4 regions of the Pseudocitrobacter sp. 2023LY-00077 genome follow, and region 2 is predicted to be linked to each of the others. Evidence: predicted binding sites of a transcription regulator. Region 2 holds the regulator's gene; each other region holds the start of a gene.
What was found. The regulator CRP, encoded in region 2, controls carbon source genes, mostly activating them, when cyclic AMP is high. The targets are predictions, from matches to a motif close to ATGTGANNNNNNTCACAT.

Region 1 (5,219 bases), on a different contig from region 2:
ACCGTGCTCATCATTGGTGAAACCGGCAGCGGCAAAGAGGTCGTGGCCCGCTACCTTCATCACCACAGCCCGCGTAGCCACGCGCCATTCCTGGCGGTGAACTGCGGCGCATTAACCGAGTCGCTGGCAGAAGCGGAACTGTTCGGTCATGAGAAAGGCGCGTTTACCGGTGCGATGCAGGCACAGCCCGGTTGGTTTGAGGCCGCTGAAGGCGGCACGCTGCTGCTGGATGAAATTGGCGAGCTGAGCCTGGCGTTGCAGGTCAAACTGCTGCGCGTGTTGCAGGAGCGCGAGATAACCCGAGTGGGCTCGCGCAGACCCATCAAGGTGAATGTGCGGGTGATCGCGGCCACCCATGTCGACCTTGAACAGGCCATCCGCGAGCGCCGATTCCGGGAAGATCTCTTTTACCGCCTCAATATTGCAGCGGTTAACCTTCCGGCACTGCGTCAGCGCCGCCAGGATATCCCATTACTTGCAGAGCATTTTTTACAGCTTTACGCCAGACGCTTAGGCAAACCCTCACGCCGTTTAGCCCCGGATACGCTGGCCGCGATGATGGACTATTCATGGCCTGGCAACGTGCGTGAGCTGGAGAACATGCTGCATACGGCCGTATTGCTCAGCCAGGAGGAAGTTATTATGCCTGCGCAGCTGCGCTTTACTTCCGCACCAGCCAGGATCGATGAGCAAGAAGAAGATACATTGGCGGCGTTTATGCGACAGCAGTTAACGCTGCACGGCGGGCAACTGTACGACCGGGTGATGAACGCGATGATTCACACGGCGATGACGCAAAGCGACAATAATCAGAGCCAGGCCGCCGCGCTGCTGGGCATCAGCCGTCACTCTTTACGTACCCAACTGGCGCACCTCGGGGTGATAAAAAGTCGCCGCAAAGCGGAGTCAATCCTCCTGAGCGCTTCCTCACCCGCCGCGCGCGAACGTGAACTGCGTATTGGTTATCAGCGTTTCGGCAATCTTGGCGTACTGAAGGCGCGTCAAACGCTTGAGCGCGAGTTTGCCGGGCGCGGCGTGAACGTTCTGTGGAGCGAATTCCCTGCGGGCCCGCAAATGTTGCAGGCGCTGAGCAACAACGATATCGATTTTGGCACCACGGGCGAAGCGCCGCCGGTCTTTGCCCAGTCGCGCGAAAACGCGCTGCTTTACGTCGCCTGGGAGCCGCCCGCGCCACGCAGCGTGGCCATGGTGGTGCCGAACGACAGCGACATTCAGCACATTCGTCAGCTGCGCGGTAAACGCATTGCCCTGAATAAAGGTTCCAATGTGCACTGGCTGCTGGTGCAGATTCTGGAAGAAGCAGGTTTACGCCTTGAGGATGTAAAAGTGGTGTACGCACCGCCCAAATATCCGCTGACGCCCAGCGACTATCTGGCCGCAGACGCGTGGATGATGTGGGACCCGGTGCTCAGTGATGCAGAAAAAAGCGGTCAGTTACGGATTGTCGCCACCGGCGAGGGGCGTGTGAACAATCATCAGTTTTACATCGCCCGCCGTCAGTACGCTCAGCATAACGATGACATCATTGCGCATGTCGTTGATGCGCTCGGCAGAACCGGGAAATTTATCGACAGGCAGCGTCATGACGCGGCGCAGTTGCTTTCCAGCGAACTGGGGCTGGATATCACCTCGCTGGAGTGTGCGCTGGCCCGTCGCAGCCATCAAACCCGCGAAATGGATCTGAAAGTGATTCGCGCCCAGCAAACCATCGCCGACCGCTTTTACGCCCTGGGCCTGCTGAGCAAGCCCGTGTCAGTACGCGATGCTATCTGGAATGCGAAAGTGGAACAGGCCGAACCGTGGATTGCGGCCTGAAAACACTCAGTGCTGCTTAAAGGTGGCGATGGGCTTCGGTGAAATGCCGAAGTCCTCTTTCAGCTGCTGCTTACTTTTCATCACCATCTGCCCGTTGGTGTCGATGGTCATATGCTGGGCGTCGCTGTTGTAGCGCGCCTGCCACAGCATCACCAGTTGCAGGCAGTTCTCTTTTTGTTCTGCGGTCAGGGCCACGCCATCCGGCCATTTTCCCAGTTCCACCGCCGTCATCAAACGCTGATAAACGTCCGGTGTCATATTGTCGATAATTTGCTCAATACTCATGTCCGACTCCGACTGTTAAGGAATAATTTGCTGAATCGTTTTTTCAACCTTTAGTTGACTCACCTTTCTCGCCATCCGTGAAGCTCAGGGACGCCGAATTGACGCAAAAACGTTCACCTGTCGGCTGAGGCCCATCGGGGAAGACATGGCCCAGGTGCGCATCGCAATTTCCGCAACGAATTTCAGTACGTTGCATGCCGTGAGAGTAATCGTTGAGATAGCGAATGGCCGTATCGCTCACCGGCTCATAAAAACTTGGCCAGCCACATCCGGAATCGTACTTACTTTCGGAGTGAAAAAGTGGCGCATCGCACACTAAACAATGGTAAATCCCGTCACGCTTATTATGCAGCAAACGCCCGGTGAATGGCGGCTCGGTGCCGTGATTCTGCGTGACGTAGAACTGCATTTCGCTTAAATTTTTTTTGAGTTCTTCGGGGGTAGGTTTGTTCGCCATTTTGCTCACATCTCGCTATGGAAAGTACATCTCAACTCCGATTCTAACAAAACATTAACAATGTCGTATCTACTTTTGTTCTAAACTTATTCGATGCGAAAAGGCGGCCAGATTATTGTGATGTATTTCACATTTTTATCTGCTGTAACCTTTAAAATTCGCCGCGCCGACCCCATGTGGTTACAAGCTCAAAGGGAGAGTGAGGCATTTCAATCGAGCAAAGGTTGTGCTGAGGATTGATTTGTCGCAATGATTGACACGATTCCGCTTGACGCTGCGTAAGGTTTTTGTAATTTTACAGGCAACCTTTTATTCACTAACAAATAGCTGGTGGAATATATGACTATCAAAGTAGGTATCAACGGTTTTGGCCGTATCGGTCGCATTGTTTTCCGTGCTGCTCAGGAACGTTCTGACATCGAGATCGTTGCAATCAACGATCTGTTAGACGCTGACTACATGGCATACATGCTGAAATATGACTCCACTCACGGCCGTTTCAACGGTACCGTTGAAGTGAAAGACGGTCATCTGATCGTTAACGGTAAAAAAATCCGTGTTACCGCTGAGCGTGATCCGGCTAACCTGAAATGGAACGAAGTTGGTGTTGACGTAGTTGCTGAAGCAACTGGCCTGTTCCTGACTGACGAAACCGCTCGCAAACACATCACTGCTGGTGCGAAAAAAGTTGTTCTGACTGGCCCGTCCAAAGACAACACTCCGATGTTTGTTAAAGGCGCTAACTTTGACAAATACGAAGGCCAGGACATCGTTTCTAACGCATCCTGCACCACTAACTGCCTGGCTCCGCTGGCTAAAGTTATCAACGACAACTTCGGTATCATCGAAGGTCTGATGACTACTGTTCACGCGACCACCGCTACTCAGAAAACCGTTGATGGCCCGTCTCACAAAGACTGGCGCGGCGGCCGCGGCGCATCCCAGAACATCATCCCGTCCTCTACCGGTGCTGCTAAAGCAGTAGGTAAAGTACTGCCAGAACTGAATGGCAAACTGACTGGTATGGCGTTCCGCGTTCCGACTCCGAACGTATCCGTTGTTGACCTGACCGTTCGTCTGGAAAAAGCTGCTTCTTACGAAGAAATTAAGAAAGCAATCAAAGCTGCTTCCGAAGGCCCGATGAAAGGCGTTCTGGGTTACACCGAAGACGACGTTGTATCTACCGATTTCAACGGTGAAGTTTGCACTTCCGTGTTCGATGCTAAAGCTGGTATCGCACTGAACGACAACTTCGTGAAACTGGTATCCTGGTACGACAACGAAACCGGTTACTCCAACAAAGTTCTGGACCTGATTGCTCACATCTCCAAATAAGTTGAGATGAAACAGTAATCTGAAAGAGCGACTTCGGTCGCTCTTTTTTTTGTTTGAAAAGAAGGATTGCGTAATGATTAATAAAATTTTTGCACTTCCGGTAATCGAACAACTTACCCCTGTGCTCTCCCGTCGTCAGCTTGATGAGCTGGAAGTTATCGTTGTTGATCACCCGGCAGTTAAAGCTTCCGTTGCGCTTCAGGGCGCTCACCTGCTGTCGTGGAAACCGGCGGGAGAAGCGGATGTGCTGTGGCTGAGCAACAATACCCCGTTTAAAAACGGCGTTGCGCTGCGCGGCGGTGTGCCTATCTGCTGGCCATGGTTCGGCCCGGCGGCTCAGCAAGGCCTGCCTTCTCACGGTTTTGCCCGTAACCTGCCGTGGGCGCTGAAAGCACACAACGAAGATGACAACGGCGTAGTACTGACCTTTGAACTGCAAAGCAGCGAGGCGTCTCGCCAGTACTGGCCGCACGACTTCACCCTGCTCGCCCGTTTCAAACTGGGTAAAACCTGTGAAATCGAACTGGAAGCACACGGTGATTTCGAAACCACCAGCGCGCTGCACACTTATTTCAACGTGGGCGATATCCACGCGGTAAAAGTGAGCGGCCTTGGCGATCGCTTTATCGATAAAGTAAACGATGCCAAAGAAGGCGTATTGAGCGACGGCGTACAAACCTTCCCGGACCGTACCGACCGCGTTTATCTGAACCCGGAATCATGCAGCGTGATCCACGATGCGGCGCTGAACCGCAGCATTAACGTGATTCACCATCATAACCCGGACGTTGTGGGCTGGAACCCAGGCCCGGCGCTGTCTGTCAGCATGGGCGATATGCCGGACGATGGCTATAAAACCTTCGTGTGTGTAGAAACCGCGTGCGCCAGCAAAACACAAAAAGCGACGGCGGATAAACCGTCTCGTTTGAGCCAGACCATTAAGGTTGTGAAAGGCTAAGTGGTTAGCCCGCACTTTTGTGCGGGCTGCTTGCCGGATGCGCTGCGCTTATCCGGCCTACAATTACCGCAATTTTCTGTAGGCCTGATAGGCGAAAGCGCCATCAGGCATTTTCTTCAGACGACGTCCAACGCCGTTTTATGTCCCGGGGCCGGGAACGCGCTGTCCAGCAATGCCTGTTCTTCCTCGCTTAACGTCAGCGTCAACGCCGCCGCATTCTCTTCCACATGTTTTACTTTCGCCGCTTTCGGAATGGCCATGATGCCCTGCTGCCGAATAACCCATGCAAGTAGCACCTGCGCGACTGTAACCTGATGCGCATCCGCAATGACTTTCACTGTCGGGTTG
Region 2 (5,219 bases):
GTGACGGTATAGTAGTCAGCAGATTAAAAGAGAACATCGCAACGTTATGGCCCAAATTACTCCCGCAGAGTTTGCTGTCCCGCAGGACGACTCCTCATCATTTCGCCCGATGCCCGGCGTCAGCAACCCGCACCTGCAAACCATGCTGCCGAGGCTCATCCGCCGTCGGCTACACTTTACGCCGCACTGGCAGCGCCTCGATTTACCGGACGGCGACTTTCTGGATATCGCCTGGAGCGAAGACCCAATGCAGGCGAAGCACAAGCCGCGTCTGGTCGTATTCCACGGTCTGGAAGGCAGCCTGCACAGCCCCTATGCGCACGGTCTGATTCAGGCGGCGAAGGAACGCGGCTGGCTCGGCGTGGTAATGCACTTTCGCGGCTGCAGCGGCGAACCAAATCGCCTTAACCGTATTTATCACTCTGGTGAAACAGAAGACGGCACCTGGTTTTTAAACTGGCTGAAGCAGGAACTGGGCGATGCGCCCACGGCGGCGGTCGGTTATTCACTCGGCGGCAACATGCTCGCCTGCCTGCTGGCGAAAGAAGGCCCTACGGTTCCGCTGGATGCTGCGGTGATTGTCTCCGCGCCATTTGTGCTGGAAGCCTGTAGCTATCATATGGAAAAGGGCTTTTCGCGGGTGTATCAGCGCTATTTGCTGAACCTGTTAAAAGGCAACGCCTCGCGCAAACTGGCGGCGTATCCCGGCACGCTGCCGGTCGATTTGCGCCAGTTGAAGCGCGTGCGCAAAATCCGTGAATTTGATGACCTGATTACTGCCAAAATTCACGGTTTCGCCGACGCTATCGACTATTATCGTCAATGTAGCGCCATGCCGTTGCTCAATCAGATAGCCATTCCGACGCTGATTATTCATGCGAAAGACGATCCGTTTATGGATCACCACGTTATCCCCGACGCCGACGCCCTCCCCGCCTGCGTCGAATACCAGTTAACGGAACATGGCGGTCACGTCGGCTTTATCGGCGGCACCTTCCGCCGCCCGCAAATGTGGCTGGAGCGACGTATTCCCGACTGGCTGATGCCGTGGCTTGGAGGTGAAAAATGATCATTCCGTGGCAAGACATCGACGCTGAAACGCTCGATAACCTGATTGAAAGCTTTGTGTTGCGTGAAGGCACCGATTATGGTGAATATGAACGTTCACTTGCGCAAAAGGTCGCCGACGTAAAACAGCAACTACAACGTGGCGAAGCGGTACTGGTGTGGTCGGAACTTCATGAAACCGTCAACATTATGCCCCGCAGCCAGTTTCGCGGTTAATCTTACCGACTCGGGAGTTGTTCGCTATGTCTGCCAAACATCCGGTTATCGCCGTCACGGGTTCCAGCGGGGCGGGAACCACCACCACCAGCCTAGCGTTCCGCAAGATTTTCGCCCAGCTCAAACTCCATGCCGCAGAGGTGGAAGGCGACAGCTTTCATCGCTACACGCGTCCGGAAATGGACTTAGCTATTCGTAAGGCGCGCGATATGGGGCGTCATATCAGCTACTTCGGGCCGGATGCCAACGACTTCAGCCTGCTGGAACAAACGTTCCGCGAGTACGGGCACAGCGGCACCGGACAGTCGCGAAAATATCTGCATACCTATGATGAAGCCGTGCCGTGGAATCAGGTGCCGGGAACCTTTACCCCGTGGCAACCGCTGCCTGAGCCGACCGACGTGCTGTTCTATGAAGGGCTGCACGGCGGCGTGGTCACGCCGCATCATGATGTGGCAAAGCATGTCGATTTACTGGTGGGTGTGGTGCCAATCGTAAACCTGGAGTGGATCCAGAAGATGATCCGCGACACCAGCGAGCGGGGTCACTCCCGCGAGGCGGTGATGGATTCCGTGGTCCGTTCGATGGAAGATTACATCAACTACATCACCCCGCAGTTCTCGCGCACGCATCTCAACTTCCAGCGTGTGCCAACGGTCGATACCTCCGATCCCTTCGCCGCCAAAGGCATTCCGTCGCTGGATGAGAGCTTTGTGGTGATCCACTTCCGCAATCTCGATAATATCGATTTCCCGTGGCTGCTGGCGATGTTGCAGGGCTCGTTTATCTCGCATATGAATACGCTGGTAGTGCCCGGCGGCAAGATGGGGCTGGCGATGGAATTGATCATGACGCCGCTGGTGCAGCGGTTGATGGAAGGGAAGAAGATTGGGTGAAGGGTGCAGGCTGGGCCCCTCACCCCGGCCCTCTCCCGCAGGGAGAGGGAGAAAATCAGCGCAGAACCTGAACACCGCACGGTCAGTCCCCTCTCCCTGCGGGAGAGGGTTAGGGTGAGGGGTGTCTCAACTTACCCCTCCACCACCTCATAAGAATGGGTAATGTTCACCGCTTTGCCCAGCATCAGCGCCACTGAACAATATTTCTCAGCGGACAAATCCACCGCACGGGACACCGCCGCATCTTTCAGCTCTTTGCCGGTCACAATGAAGTGCAGATTAATGTGCGTGAACAGACGTGGCGCTTCTTCGCGGCGTTCAGACGTCAGTTTAACTTCACAATCGGTCACGTCGTAACGGCCCTTTTGCAGAATAGACACCACGTCGATAGCGCTACAGCCGCCCGCTGCCATCAGCACGATTTCCATCGGGCTTGGCGCTTTATCACCTGAGTTGCCATCCATCAAAATCTGGTGCCCGGAAGCCGACTCACCCAGGAAGGTTAACCCTTCAACCCATTTCACACGCGCTTGCATAATTGTCACTCCAGAGTTGCAAATTTATTGTCAGATTACGCGCACATAACAAATCTCGCAACGGAAGTAGACCTGGGTCATGCTGAAGCGAGACACCAGGAGACACACGGCAAAAGCTATGCTAAAACAGTCGGGATGCTACAGAGATACATAAACGTACTGCATGTATGCAGAGGACATCACATACTGGTCGCGACAATCTTTGACGACCAACTTCCCAGGTAGAGGGAAGGATATTATTTCAACCAGTGGCTGCCTGATTTATGCCGCTGGCGATAGCTTATAACAGAGGATAACCGCGCATGGTGCTTGGCAAACCGCAAACAGACCCGACTCTCGAATGGTTCTTGTCTCATTGCCACATTCATAAGTACCCATCGAAGAGCACGCTGATTCACCAGGGTGAAAAAGCGGAAACGCTGTACTACATCGTTAAAGGCTCCGTGGCAGTACTCATCAAGGATGAGGAAGGCAAAGAGATGATCCTTTCCTACCTCAACCAGGGCGATTTCATCGGTGAACTGGGCCTGTTTGAAGAAGGCCAGGAACGTAGCGCCTGGGTTCGGGCGAAAACCGCCTGTGAAGTGGCTGAAATCTCCTATAAGAAATTCCGTCAGCTCATCCAGGTTAACCCGGATATCCTGATGCGTCTCTCGTCTCAGATGGCGCGCCGTCTGCAGGTCACCTCTGAGAAAGTGGGCAACCTGGCGTTCCTCGACGTTACCGGTCGTATCGCGCAGACGCTGCTGAATCTGGCAAAACAGCCGGATGCTATGACCCACCCGGACGGTATGCAGATCAAAATCACCCGTCAGGAAATCGGTCAGATCGTCGGCTGCTCTCGTGAAACCGTGGGTCGTATCCTGAAGATGCTGGAAGATCAGAACCTGATCTCCGCACACGGTAAAACGATCGTCGTTTACGGCACGCGTTAATCCCGTCTGACGGCGTATTGTTCGCGCAATACGCCGTTTTTGTCTCGTATGTGGCGCAGGCTGATTTACCATCCGGAAGTCAACTATGCACTGCGGCAAACGCTGGTGTTATGTTTGCCGGTCGCCGTCGGCCTGATTCTTGGCCAGCTTCAACACGGCTTACTGTTCTCTTTAGTGCCTGCCTGCTGCAACATCGCCGGGTTGGATACTCCCCATAAACGTTTCTTCAAACGCCTGATTATCGGTGGGTCGCTGTTCGCCGGTTGCAGCCTGATTGTGCAACTGCTGTTGGCCGATGATATCCCGCTGCCGTTTATTCTCACCGGTCTGGCGATGGTGCTGGGCGTTACCGCCGAAATCAGCGCCCTGCACGGGCGATTACTTCCGGCCTCGCTAATTGCCGCGATTTTTACCCTGAGCCTGGCGGGCAATATGCCTATCTGGGAACCGTTACTGATCTACGCGCTCGGCACGCTGTGGTACGGGTTGTTCAACTGGTTTTGGTTCTGGCTGTGGCGTGAACAACCGCTACGCGAGTCGTTAAGCCTGCTTTACCGCCAACTGGCGGAGTACTGCGAAGCCAAATATAGCCTGCTGACGCAACATACCGACCCCAATACCGCCCTGCCGCCGTTGCTTAATCGTCAGCAGAAAGTGGTCGATCTGATTTCCCAGTGCTATCAGCAGATGCACATGCTGGCGGCCAATCAGCACAATGATTACAAGCGCCTGCTGCGCGCCTTCCAGATGGGGCTGGATTTGCAGGAGCACATTTCGGTGAGTCTGCACCAGCCGGAAGAGGTGCAAAAACTGGTCGAGCGCAGCCACGCCGAAGCGGTGATTCGCTGGAACGCGCAAACCGTCGCCGCGCGCCTGCGGGTCATGGCCGATGATATTCTCTATCACCGCTTCCCGACGCGCTTCAACATGGATAAGCAAATTGGCGCGCTGGAGAAAATTGCCCGCCAGCATCCCGATAACCCGGTTGGGCAATTCTGCGCCTGGCACTTCAGCCGCATCGCCAAAGTGTTGCGTTCGCAGCGTCCGCTTTATCCGCGTAATCTGATGGCTGATAAAGAGCGCCGTCTGCCGCTGTTCCCGGCGCTGAAAAGCTATCTGTCGCTGAAATCGCCCGCGCTGCGTAATGCCGCACGTTTAAGCGTGATGCTGAGCATCGCCAGCCTGATGGGCGCAGCGCTGCATCTGCCAAAACCCTACTGGATCTTAATGACCGTGCTGTTGGTGACGCAAAACGGTTACGGCGCGACGCGCGTGCGTATCTTCCACCGTGCGGCGGGCACCCTGGCGGGGCTGGTGATTGCCGCCGCCACACTGCATTATCACTTCCCGGAAGGGTTTGCGCTGGCCGCGATGCTGGTGATCACTCTGATAAGCTATCTGATCATTCGTAAAAGCTACGGCTGGGCGACGGTGGGTTTCACCATTACGGCGGTATATACCCTGCAATTGCTGACGCTCAACGGCGAGCAGTTTATCGTCGCGCGTTTCGCCGACACCATTATTGGCTGCCTGATTGCCTTCGGCGGCATGCTGTGGCTGTGGCCGCA
Region 3 (5,219 bases), on a different contig from region 2:
GGATGGGGCGATGGGGCCAAAAGCCGCTGCGGTCATTCAGTTTGTAAAGCAAACAGGAAATGCAGCGTTTATTGGTGCGCTGAAAGATGCGCCACAGATACTTGCAGGAAAAAAAGGCACCTGTATTTCAGACTAATGCTCTGTTTTTCAGGCAAAAAAAAGGCTTCCCGGAGGAAGCCTTTTATCAATCATGTTGCCTCAAATTACAGAACGTCAACCGCGTTCAGTTCTTTGAAAGCCTGCTCCAGACGAGCGCTCATGCTGGTCTGGCCAGCGCGCAGCCATACGCGCGGATCGTAGTATTTTTTGTTCGGCTGGTCTTCGCCTTTCGGGTTGCCCAGCTGGCCCTGCAGGTAAGCTTCGTTGGTTTTGTAGTAGTTCAGAATACCTTCCCAGGTCGCCCATTGGGTATCGGTATCGATGTTCATTTTCACTACGCCGTAGCTTACGGAGTCTTTGATTTCCTGAGCAGAAGAACCGGAACCGCCGTGGAAGACGAAGTTCAGGCTGTTGTGCGGCAGGTTGTGTTTCTTAGAAACATAGTCCTGAGAATCACGCAGGATGGTCGGGGTCAGAACCACGTTACCTGGTTTGTAAACGCCGTGTACGTTACCGAAGGAAGCGGCGATGGTGAAACGCGGGCTGATTTTGCTCAGTTCAGTAAACGCGTAATCAACGTCTTCCGGCTGAGTGTACAGTGCAGAAGCGTCCATGTGGCTGTTGTCCACGCCGTCTTCTTCACCACCGGTGCAACCCAGTTCGATTTCCAGCGTCATGCCCATTTTGGACATACGCGCCAGGTATTTGGAGCAGATTTCGATGTTCTCGTGCAGAGACTCTTCAGACAGGTCGATCATGTGAGAAGAGAACAGCGGTTTGCCGGTAGCAGCGAAGTGTTTTTCACCCGCGTCCAGCAGGCCGTCGATCCACGGCAGCAGTTTTTTAGCGCAGTGGTCAGTGTGCAGGATAACCGGTACACCGTAGTGCTCAGCCATCTGGTGAACGTGATGCGCGCCAGAGATAGCGCCCATGATGGCTGCGCCCTGGGGAACGTCAGTTTTCACGCCTTTACCCGCGATGAATGCTGCACCACCGTTGGAGAACTGAACGATAACCGGTGCTTTAACTTTTGCAGCGGTTTCCAGAACGGCGTTGATGGAGTCGGTGCCCACACAGTTTACTGCTGGCAGTGCAAAGTTGTTTTCTTTTGCTACCTGGAACACTTTCTGAACGTCATCACCAGTGATAACACCAGGTTTTACGAAATCAAAAATTTTAGACATGTTTACGAGTCCTATCTGTATCTTCGGCCGTTAGAAAAAGAAGCGCGAGCTATGTAGCGCGCTGAAAAACAGGCGGGTTTCCCCGCCTGCTCAAACATTACTTCTTAGCGCGCTCTTCGAGCATTGCAACTGCTGGCAGTACTTTGCCTTCCACGAATTCGAGGAATGCGCCGCCGCCAGTGGAGATGTAGGAGATTTTGTCAGAGATACCGAACAGGTCGATTGCAGCCAGAGTGTCGCCGCCGCCTGCGATGGAGAACGCGTCGCTGTCTGCGATTGCGTTAGCCACGATTTCAGTACCTTTACGGAAGTTCGGGAATTCAAACACGCCAACCGGACCATTCCACAGGATGGTTTTTGCGTTTTTCAGGATGTCAGCCAGCTGCTGTGCAGAGGCGTCGCCGATATCCAGGATCTGCTCGTCTTCTTTCACGTCAGCAACGGATTTCAGAGTCGCTGCCGCAGTTTCGGAGAACTCAGTTGCCACGCGCACGTCAGTCGGAACCGGAATGTCGCAGGTGGTCAGCAGACGTTTAGCTTCATCAACCAGGTCAGCTTCGTACAGGGATTTACCGACGTTGTGGCCTTGAGCGGCAACGAAGGTGTTCGCGATACCACCGCCAACGATCAGCTGGTCAGCGATTTTAGACAGAGAGTCCAGAACGGTCAGTTTGGTAGAAACTTTAGAACCACCAACGATTGCCACCATCGGGCGAGCCGGTTCTTTCAGTGCTTTACCCAGTGCGTCCAGTTCAGCCGCCAGCAGCGGGCCTGCACACGCAACGTCAGCAAATTTGCCGATGCCGTGAGTAGAAGCCTGCGCACGGTGAGCGGTACCGAAAGCATCCATCACGAATACGTCGCACAGCGCAGCGTATTTTTTGGACAGTGCTTCGTCGTCTTTTTTCTCGCCTTTGTTGAAGCGAACGTTTTCCAGAACAACCAGTTCACCTGCAGCAACTTCAACGCCATCCAGGTAATCTTTAACCAGACGTACCGGGTTGGACAGTTTGTCTTTCAGGTAATTAACAACCGGCAGCAGAGAGAATTCTTCGTTGTACTCGCCTTCGGTCGGACGACCCAGGTGGGAGGTTACCATCACTTTCGCGCCTTGTTTCAGGGCCAGTTCGATGGTCGGCAGGGAAGCACGGATACGCGCGTCGCTGGTTACTTTCCCTTCTTTAACTGGTACGTTCAGATCCGCACGGATAAAAACACGTTTACCAGCAAGATCCAGATCGGTCATCTTAATTACAGACATGGTGAATCCTCTCGTTGATTCATAAAGTTTTGCAGACGCATTCGCGTCCTACCTGAAACCTTGTGCGGCCATCGCTAACGTGGTGTCGAGCATTCGGTTAGCAAAGCCCCATTCGTTATCACACCAGACCAAAGTTTTGATCAAATGCGCCCCACTCACTCGCGTTTGGGTGCCATCGACAATGGCACTGTGCGGATCGTGGTTAAAATCTGTTGAGACCAACGGTAATTCCGTATAGTCAACTATACCATGAAATGCATCCCGTGCTGCTTTTTGCAGCAACTGGTTGACTTCATTAGCGTTTACCGGATTTTTTACCGTTACGCTAAGATCGATTGCCGTGACGTTAATGGTCGGTACACGCACCGCAATCGCTTCGAATCGATCGTTAAACTGCGGGAAAATACGCGTAATCCCTGCAGCAAGCTTCGTATCGACCGGAATGATCGACTGACTTGCGGCGCGTGTGCGGCGCAGGTCCGGGTGATACGCGTCAATCACCTGCTGATCGTGCATCGCGGAGTGAATCGTCGTCACCGTTCCCGACTCAATGCCCCAGGCATCATCCAACAATTTTATGATGGGGATTATGCAATTCGTGGTACAGGAGGCATTGGAGACAATACGATGTTCAGGGCGTAACGCGTCATGGTTCACGCCATAAACCACCGTTGCGTCGAGGTCGTTGCTACCGGGATGTGAAAAGAGCACCTTCTTTGCACCTGCGGCGATATGTGCTTCGCCGTCAGCGCGACTACCGAACACGCCGGTACAATCAAGCACCACATCAACCGACAGTTCGCGCCAGGGCAGCGCGTTAATCTCGCGCTCGTGCAGAAGACGAATGCTGTCGTCGCCGACAAACAACTGTTCCCGCTCCTGGCGAACGTCCCAGGCAAAACGGCCATGGCTGGTGTCATATTTCAATAAGTGCGCGATGCCCGCAGCATCCGCCAGTTCATTGATTGCCACCACGGTGATTTCCGCACGGCGTCCGGATTCATACAAAGCACGAACCACGTTACGCCCAATGCGACCGAAGCCATTAATCGCTACGCGTACGGTCATAGGTCTCCTGCAAGGTCATCCCAAAGCAATGTGGCTGACAGAGTAATGCAGCAATTCATTCCGGGAAACCTTACCTGCCACAAACAGTGACTGATTGGTCAAATGTCGAACACTTCATCGACTGAAACGCTTCAGCCAGAATAAGCGAAACCTGGAATAAAAGGAATGATTGTCCAGACAAACGCACCAGGAATCTGACATACATCACATTTCTACAGGAATAATTTGCAGCGTTATGCCAGAAGGAGTCGGGCGATGGAATAAAGACCGAGTACGGAATCAGACTATCTCTGAATGAGTGATTAGGCGAAATGAAGGGTAAAATTTGCTCGTCGATGCGTAAGTCATCGGCAGGTGCAACGGCGCGGGGACTTTTTCCGTGCGGCTCCTTGCACTGGAAAAAGAAAACCCCCGTCGTTGCGGTATAAAAACAGGCAAACTACGGGGGTGATCCATGACTCCAACCAAGTCTAGGATAGCCGCTGACGCTTGCCGCTTCAAGCAGGATTTGCGGTATGGATATTCTGAAATTCGCAGTACTGATGGTTGTGCTTCATTTAATTGTATCGTCAATGATACATCACGATTTACAACCTTCTTTGGTTAATCGCGTTATAGATACGCAGAGCGAAGGAGGGATAACACACCGCTGTTCTTAATTTGAAACTGGCTTACGTTGCCCCTTGATTAGCCCCGCTTCGGCGGGGCTTTTCTTTGGCATAAATAAATACGCCCCAATCATAGACACTCCCAATATTTATTTATCGTCACGAGGTTATGCTCATTTGACGCTTAAAGCGGAGTGAAAAGAGAATTAATTAAAGACAGAATGAAGGCTGAATGGCCCCCCTACCGACACAGGTAGTAGCCATTCATCGGCGAGGTGGAACCGTGCCATTTATTTCAACAAAATAAAAAAAGGGCCGCTTTCGCGGCCCTTCTCACAAAGCATCTTACCGATTACAGCAGCGCTTTTGCTTTCGCAACAACGTTGTCAACGGTGAAGCCGAACTCTTCAAACAGCAGCTCAGCCGGTGCAGATTCACCGAAGGTGGTCATACCGACGATAGCGCCGTTCAGGCCAACGTATTTGAACCAGTAGTCTGCAATACCAGCTTCCACTGCAACGCGTGCGGAAACCGCTTTCGGCAGGACTGATTCACGGTAAGCCGCATCCTGTTTGTCGAATGCGTCGGTAGACGGCATGGAAACCACGCGCGTTTTCACGCCTTCAGCAGTCAGTTTTTCGTATGCCGCTACAGCCAGTTCAACTTCAGAACCGGTGGCGATGAAGATCAGTTCCGGCTGACCGGCACAGTCTTTCAGCACATAACCACCGCGTGCGATGTTTGCCAGCTGTTCTGGAGTACGTTCCTGCTGCGCCAGGTTCTGACGGGAGAGGATCAGCGCGGTCGGGCCGTCCTGACGCTCAACACCGTATTTCCACGCGACCGCGGATTCAACCTGGTCACACGGACGCCATGTGGACATGTTCGGGGTCACGCGCAGAGAAGCCACCTGCTCTACCGGCTGGTGAGTCGGGCCATCTTCGCCCAGACCGATGGAGTCGTGGGTGTAGACCATTACCTGACGCTGTTTCATCAGCG
Region 4 (5,219 bases), on a different contig from region 2:
ATTGAATTGCTGGATGAACCGTTCGCAGAGTCAGCTGACTAGTCTGCGATGATTAGTCGCGTAGACATAGAGGTCAGCGCGCTACGCACCTGCCCATCAAGTTGATTATCCGTAATAATCTCCGTCAGTTCATTAAGATGCGCGATATTAAACAGCGACCATGCACCGTATTTAGAGCTGTCGGCCAGCAGGATTTTGCGAGAAGCATGTGCGATAAGATCGCGCTTCAGCGCAGCTTTCTCTTCCGTGGGTGCCGTAATTCCCTTCTCAAGATCCCAGCCGTTACAGCTTAAAAACGCCACGTCCGGCCAGGTATTTTGCAGCAATTTACGACCATGTTCTCCAATACATGACTGGCTCGAATCATCGATACGTCCACCGATAATCGTTACTTCAATCTGCTTGAATTCTGCCAGAAAAAGGGCGATATGCAGATCGCTTGTGATCACGCGAAGCGGTAGATGCGTAATCTGTCGAGCCAGTTCAATCATCGTCGTACCGGCATCAAGGACGACAGAATCCCCCGCTTTAACCATCGACGCAGCGGCACTGGCGATAGCGTGTTTTTCTGCCAGGCTGCGCTGCATTTTCTCATGGGTTGTGGGTTGGGCAGGAATAAACCGGTTGAGGGTCACACCACCGTGGGTGCGGCTGATAACACCTTGCTCATCGAGTTTAATCAGGTCTCGACGAATCGTGGCCGGTGATGCATCGGTTACCGCCACCAGCTCATCTACTGTGACCAGATTGTGGCTTTTCAGGTAATCCATTATCTGCTCTAACCGGTTATATCCCTTCATTTTATTCCCGCGAAATCTGCATTGCTAACTGGATGGAGACAGCCATGCTCTCAGACTTGGCTTTTCCTGTCCAGGCAATATCAAACGCAGTGCCGTGGTCGGCAGAAGTACGAATAAAGGGCAGCCCAGCGGTGATATTGACACCATCATAAAAACCCAGCAATTTCAGTGGAATATGCCCTTGATCGTGATACATCGCGACCACCATATCGTACAGTCCATCGTGGCACTGCATAAACACAGTATCCGGCGGACACGGGCCGATAACATCGATACCTTCGGCCTGCATTGCTTCAATCGCAGGCGCGATAATCTCAATTTCCTCAGAGCCAAACAAACCATGTTCCCCTGCATGAGGATTCACACCAGCCACAGCAATACGTGGACGCTCAATGCCAACGCGTTTCAGGAAGTGGTTCGCAACACGAATGACCGTCTTCACCCTGTCACCGTTCAGCGTATCCAGGAATCTGCGCAGTGAGATGTGGGTCGAAATATGAATAACCTTGAGTTTATCGGTATAGAGCACCATCGCATACTCTTTGCTACCCGTCAGATGCGCCAGTAATTCCGTATGGCCCGGATAGTTGTGGCCACCAAGATGCAGGGCTTCTTTATTCAATGGCGCAGTGGCGATCGCTTTCACTTCCCCCGCTAACGCCAGTGCCGTGGCACGCTTAATGCAACGGTAGGCTAAATCTCCCGCAGCAGCCTGCACAACGCCAGGCATCAATGCGTCCGGGTTTTCCAGGGGCTCGTCAATCACGTTGATAACACCGGGCTTAAACATTGCGTCACTGATGCTATCGATAACGCGTAACACTGCCTGCGGAGTAATATTCATGGCGAGTATACGCCGCAGCGTTTGAACGCACCCAACCACCACTACCGGCGCACCAGAAAGCCCGGCATCGCTCAGGGATTTAATAATGATCTCCGGGCCAATACCTGCCGGGTCACCCATGGTTACTGCAATAATATTATTCACTCATTCTCTCCTCGATAAAATTCAGTACCTGACGCAATGTAGTCTCATCGCCAAATCCACCTGCTTTTGTCATCACAGGACGCGACCAGTCGCCGCCCAGAAAGTGCCCATATGGAACGCATTGCGCCACCTTCCCCGTAATACGAAACCCGCTCGCGCCTAACGCGCTGGCCGTTGCCATTGCAACATCACCACCTGAGAGATAAAGCGCATCGGGCGTTGTGCGAAGCAGTACCTGCCGGGTGAGTTCGCCGAGAAACTGGCAAATCTTTTCGCCAAGCGCAGTACGATCCAACTGCCTGCGCAGGCAAAGCGCGTCGATATGGTGCCTCGCCACAGAATCGTTGCAGGTGTGAACAATGCAGTGCTCTCCCTGGCTCAACGCCTGCACAATGCGTGTTTCATAACGTTGAATGTCTCCCGCCAGAATATTGTCCACATCGACGTGAATGCGCGTGGTGCGGGGATGCGTGTTAAGCGTGGCGATCTGCCGTTGAGCGATTTCACTCATAGAACCAATAATGGCCAGCACGCGACGTGGCGGGGTGACAGACAAACGCCGGGCAACGGCATCACAAATTCCGGCGGAGCCCACCAGCAATAGCGGTTGTTCGGCCTGCATCACTGCCTCAACAATATGATCCAGGTCGCAATCGGTCTGCGCATCCACCACGCCAATGCAGGACTGCTCGCGGGCGAAATGACCAAGGTCAGACACCGTGACAGAGCGGCACGAAATGGCCGTCTGCATCTGAATAATGTCTGCCACACGGTCACGCGTAACGGGCGTTTTCGGGTCGCTGGCAAATTCGGTATCTGTTAACAGAACGCCATTCACCCGGCACTCTCCGTCAACGGTGGTACGCCCTGCCAGCGGGTATGCCGGGGCGACAACTGCGCCTTTTACGCCACAGGCGTTCATCAATGCATCAATTTCAGCACCGATATTGCCACGCAGCGTGGAGTCTATCTTCTTGATAATGAGCGGTGTTTTTTGCGGTATGCGGATATTGCCCATCAGTGAGGACATTTTTTTCGCTGCCTGCTCAGGATCCATCGCCCGGCTGTCGCTATTAATCACCCATACGCTGGCATCACCGCGATAAGGCGTTTCAAAGGCCACATCGACCGTATGCCCCGCCAGTGCCAGGCTCACCCCTGCATCGTTAGCCCCTGTGAAATCATCGGCAACAACGAGAATGCGCGGTTCACTGATTCCCTTTTCCATCATCACTCCGGGTTGTTTATGATGAGCTTGATTATATTCAATCACATTTGATTAAATGTGAGCAAGCTCAAGTTATTAACCACCCGGATAAATTATAAAATTAGGCCATAATACGTAGATGACTGATTTTTGTTTGATTGAATTCAATCATGAAAGCGAGGTAGTAAGTGGTAACCATCAACAGCACAATACTGAGCGGCGCAGGCGCTATCCCTTCCCTGACATCGCTCTTACCCGGCATCAGGAAACTGCTGCTGGTCACAGATCGTAATATTGCGCAGCTCGACGGCGTGCAGCAGATCCGCGCCTTAATGGAAAAGAGCTGCCCGCAGGTTAGCGTTATCGATAATGTACCCGCAGAGCCCACGCATCATGATGTTCGCCAGCAAATGGTCGCTCTCGGCAATGCGTCTTTTGATGTGGTGGTCGGTGTCGGTGGCGGCAGCGTGCTGGATGTGGCAAAACTACTATCGGTGCTTTGTCATCCACAATCCCCAGGACTGGATGCGCTGCTTGCCGGTGAAAAACCCGTGCAGCGGGTGCAATCGTGGTTGATTCCTACAACCGCTGGAACCGGCTCGGAAGCCACGCCCAACGCGATTGTGGCCATTCCGGAGCAGAGCACCAAGGTGGGCATCATTTCCCCCGTACTGCTACCGGACTATGTCGCCCTTTTCCCGGAGCTGACCACCAGCATGCCTGCGCATATCGCGGCGTCCACGGGTATCGATGCACTCTGTCACTTACTGGAGTGTTTTACCGCCACTGTGGCAAACCCAATAAGCGATAACGCCGCCCTGACAGGGTTGAATAAGCTTTTCCGGCACATTCAGCCTGCCGTGAACGATCCTCATGATCTGCGCGCCAAGCTCGAGATGCTGTGGGCGTCTTACTATGGCGGTGTCGCCATTACTCATGCTGGCACGCACCTGGTCCATGCGCTCTCCTACCCGTTAGGTGGGAAATATCACCTGCCGCACGGCGTGGCGAATGCCATCTTGCTGGCGCCATGCATGGCCGTCGTACGCCCTTACGCGGTTGAGAAATTTGCCCAGGTCTGGGATTGCATTCCCGATGCGGATATCTCTCTGACCGCGGAAGAGAAATCTCACGCCCTGGTGGCCTGGCTACAGGCATTAGTCATTCAACTCAAGCTGCCCAACAATCTGGCGGATCTTGGCGTACCGCCCGAAGATATTGCGTCTCTTAGTGAGGCTGCACTGGACGTGAAGCGCCTGATGAACAATGCCCCCTGCCAGCTGAATCAGCAGGACGTGCAGGCCATTTACCAAACGCTGTTTCCGCAACATCACTTTAAGGAGTAAATCATGCCGAGAACTATTGAAGGTGTATTAACCGCCATCGTCACACCGTTTACCGCGTCGGGTGACCTGAATCTTTCGGCGTTAAAAGTACAGGTTAATCGCCAGCTGGAGGCCGGTAACGCGATTTTTTGCGGCGGCACCAACGGCGAGTTTTTTGTGCTGAACGAGCAGGAAAAACTCAGCGTTACGCAAACCTGCGTGGATGAAGTATCTGGCCGCGCACCGGTCGTGGCGCACATTGGTGAGATCTCGACGCGTGAAACAATTCGTCTGGGCCAGCAGATTGAGAAACTGGGCGTTGATGCGGTATCGGTCATTACCCCGTTCTTCGTACCGCTGAAACAAGAAGAATTGATAGCGCATTACACCGCGATTGCCGACGCTCTGAGCATTCCGATGTTTCTCTATAACATCCCGGCCCGCACCGGCAATACGATTCAACCGGAAACCGCGCGCGCTCTGGCATCGCATCCCAATATCATTGGGATTAAAGACAGCGCCGGAAGCTACGAAAGTCTGAAGGGTTTTCTCGATGCGGTGCGCGACATCGACGGCTTTAATGTGCTCAACGGCCCTGATTCGCTAATCCATAAAGGTTTTGTCGAGGGGTGCTCAGCCTGCATCTCCGGACTCGCCAACGTCGCGCCGCGGGAAATCAATGCTATCTGGTCTCGCTTCCATGCTGGTGATATTGAAGGATCTTATCAGGCACAGGAAAGCGTGACGGGCCTGCGTACCGATCTCTATAACGTGGCGTTTTCTCCGGCAGCGGTGAAAAAAGCGTTGCAACTCATGGGGCATGAGGTGGGTGATAGCCGCTACGCGGTTAATTTCACACCGGAACAACTCAGCGAGATTAAACAAATTATTCGCAATTA

Region 1: a site for CRP is predicted at 2,694-2,711, ahead of msrB (peptide-methionine (R)-S-oxide reductase MsrB). Genes of this name have one in related genera too.
Region 3: a site for CRP is predicted at 3,805-3,822, ahead of epd (erythrose-4-phosphate dehydrogenase). Genes of this name have one in related genera too.
Region 4: a site for CRP is predicted at 3,072-3,089, ahead of ACWWFX_RS21590 (iron-containing alcohol dehydrogenase). Genes of this name have one in related genera too.

The regions. Positions count from the first base shown of each region.
Region 1 covers NZ_JBSPEI010000011.1:59,897-65,115, forward strand. The annotation lists gene ACWWFX_RS15215 (aliphatic sulfonate ABC transporter substrate-binding protein) at 1-1,836, shown strand, start outside; gene ACWWFX_RS15220 (YeaC family protein) at 1,843-2,121, opposite strand; gene msrB (peptide-methionine (R)-S-oxide reductase MsrB) at 2,165-2,578, opposite strand; gene gapA (glyceraldehyde-3-phosphate dehydrogenase) at 2,918-3,913, shown strand; gene ACWWFX_RS15235 (D-hexose-6-phosphate mutarotase) at 3,987-4,871, shown strand; gene ACWWFX_RS15240 (aldo/keto reductase) at 4,988-5,219, opposite strand, start outside.
Region 2 covers NZ_JBSPEI010000003.1:20,493-25,711, forward strand. The annotation lists gene ACWWFX_RS04540 (hydrolase) at 47-1,069, shown strand; gene ACWWFX_RS04545 (YheU family protein) at 1,066-1,284, shown strand; gene ACWWFX_RS04550 (phosphoribulokinase) at 1,311-2,180, shown strand; gene ACWWFX_RS04555 (OsmC family protein) at 2,312-2,716, opposite strand; gene crp (cAMP-activated global transcriptional regulator CRP) at 3,019-3,651, shown strand; gene ACWWFX_RS04565 (YccS/YhfK family putative transporter) at 3,700-5,219, shown strand, end outside.
Region 3 covers NZ_JBSPEI010000002.1:356,923-362,141, forward strand. The annotation lists gene ACWWFX_RS04095 (carbamate kinase) at 1-136, shown strand, start outside; gene fbaA (class II fructose-bisphosphate aldolase) at 204-1,283, opposite strand; gene pgk (phosphoglycerate kinase) at 1,381-2,544, opposite strand; gene epd (erythrose-4-phosphate dehydrogenase) at 2,593-3,612, opposite strand; gene tkt (transketolase) at 4,573-5,219, opposite strand, start outside.
Region 4 covers NZ_JBSPEI010000021.1:30,697-35,915, forward strand. The annotation lists gene ptrR (putrescine utilization regulator PtrR) at 1-42, shown strand, start outside; gene ACWWFX_RS21575 (DeoR/GlpR family DNA-binding transcription regulator) at 39-800, opposite strand; gene ACWWFX_RS21580 (D-threonate 4-phosphate dehydrogenase) at 802-1,788, opposite strand; gene dtnK (D-threonate kinase) at 1,781-3,016, opposite strand; gene ACWWFX_RS21590 (iron-containing alcohol dehydrogenase) at 3,184-4,341, shown strand; gene ACWWFX_RS21595 (dihydrodipicolinate synthase family protein) at 4,345-5,219, shown strand, end outside.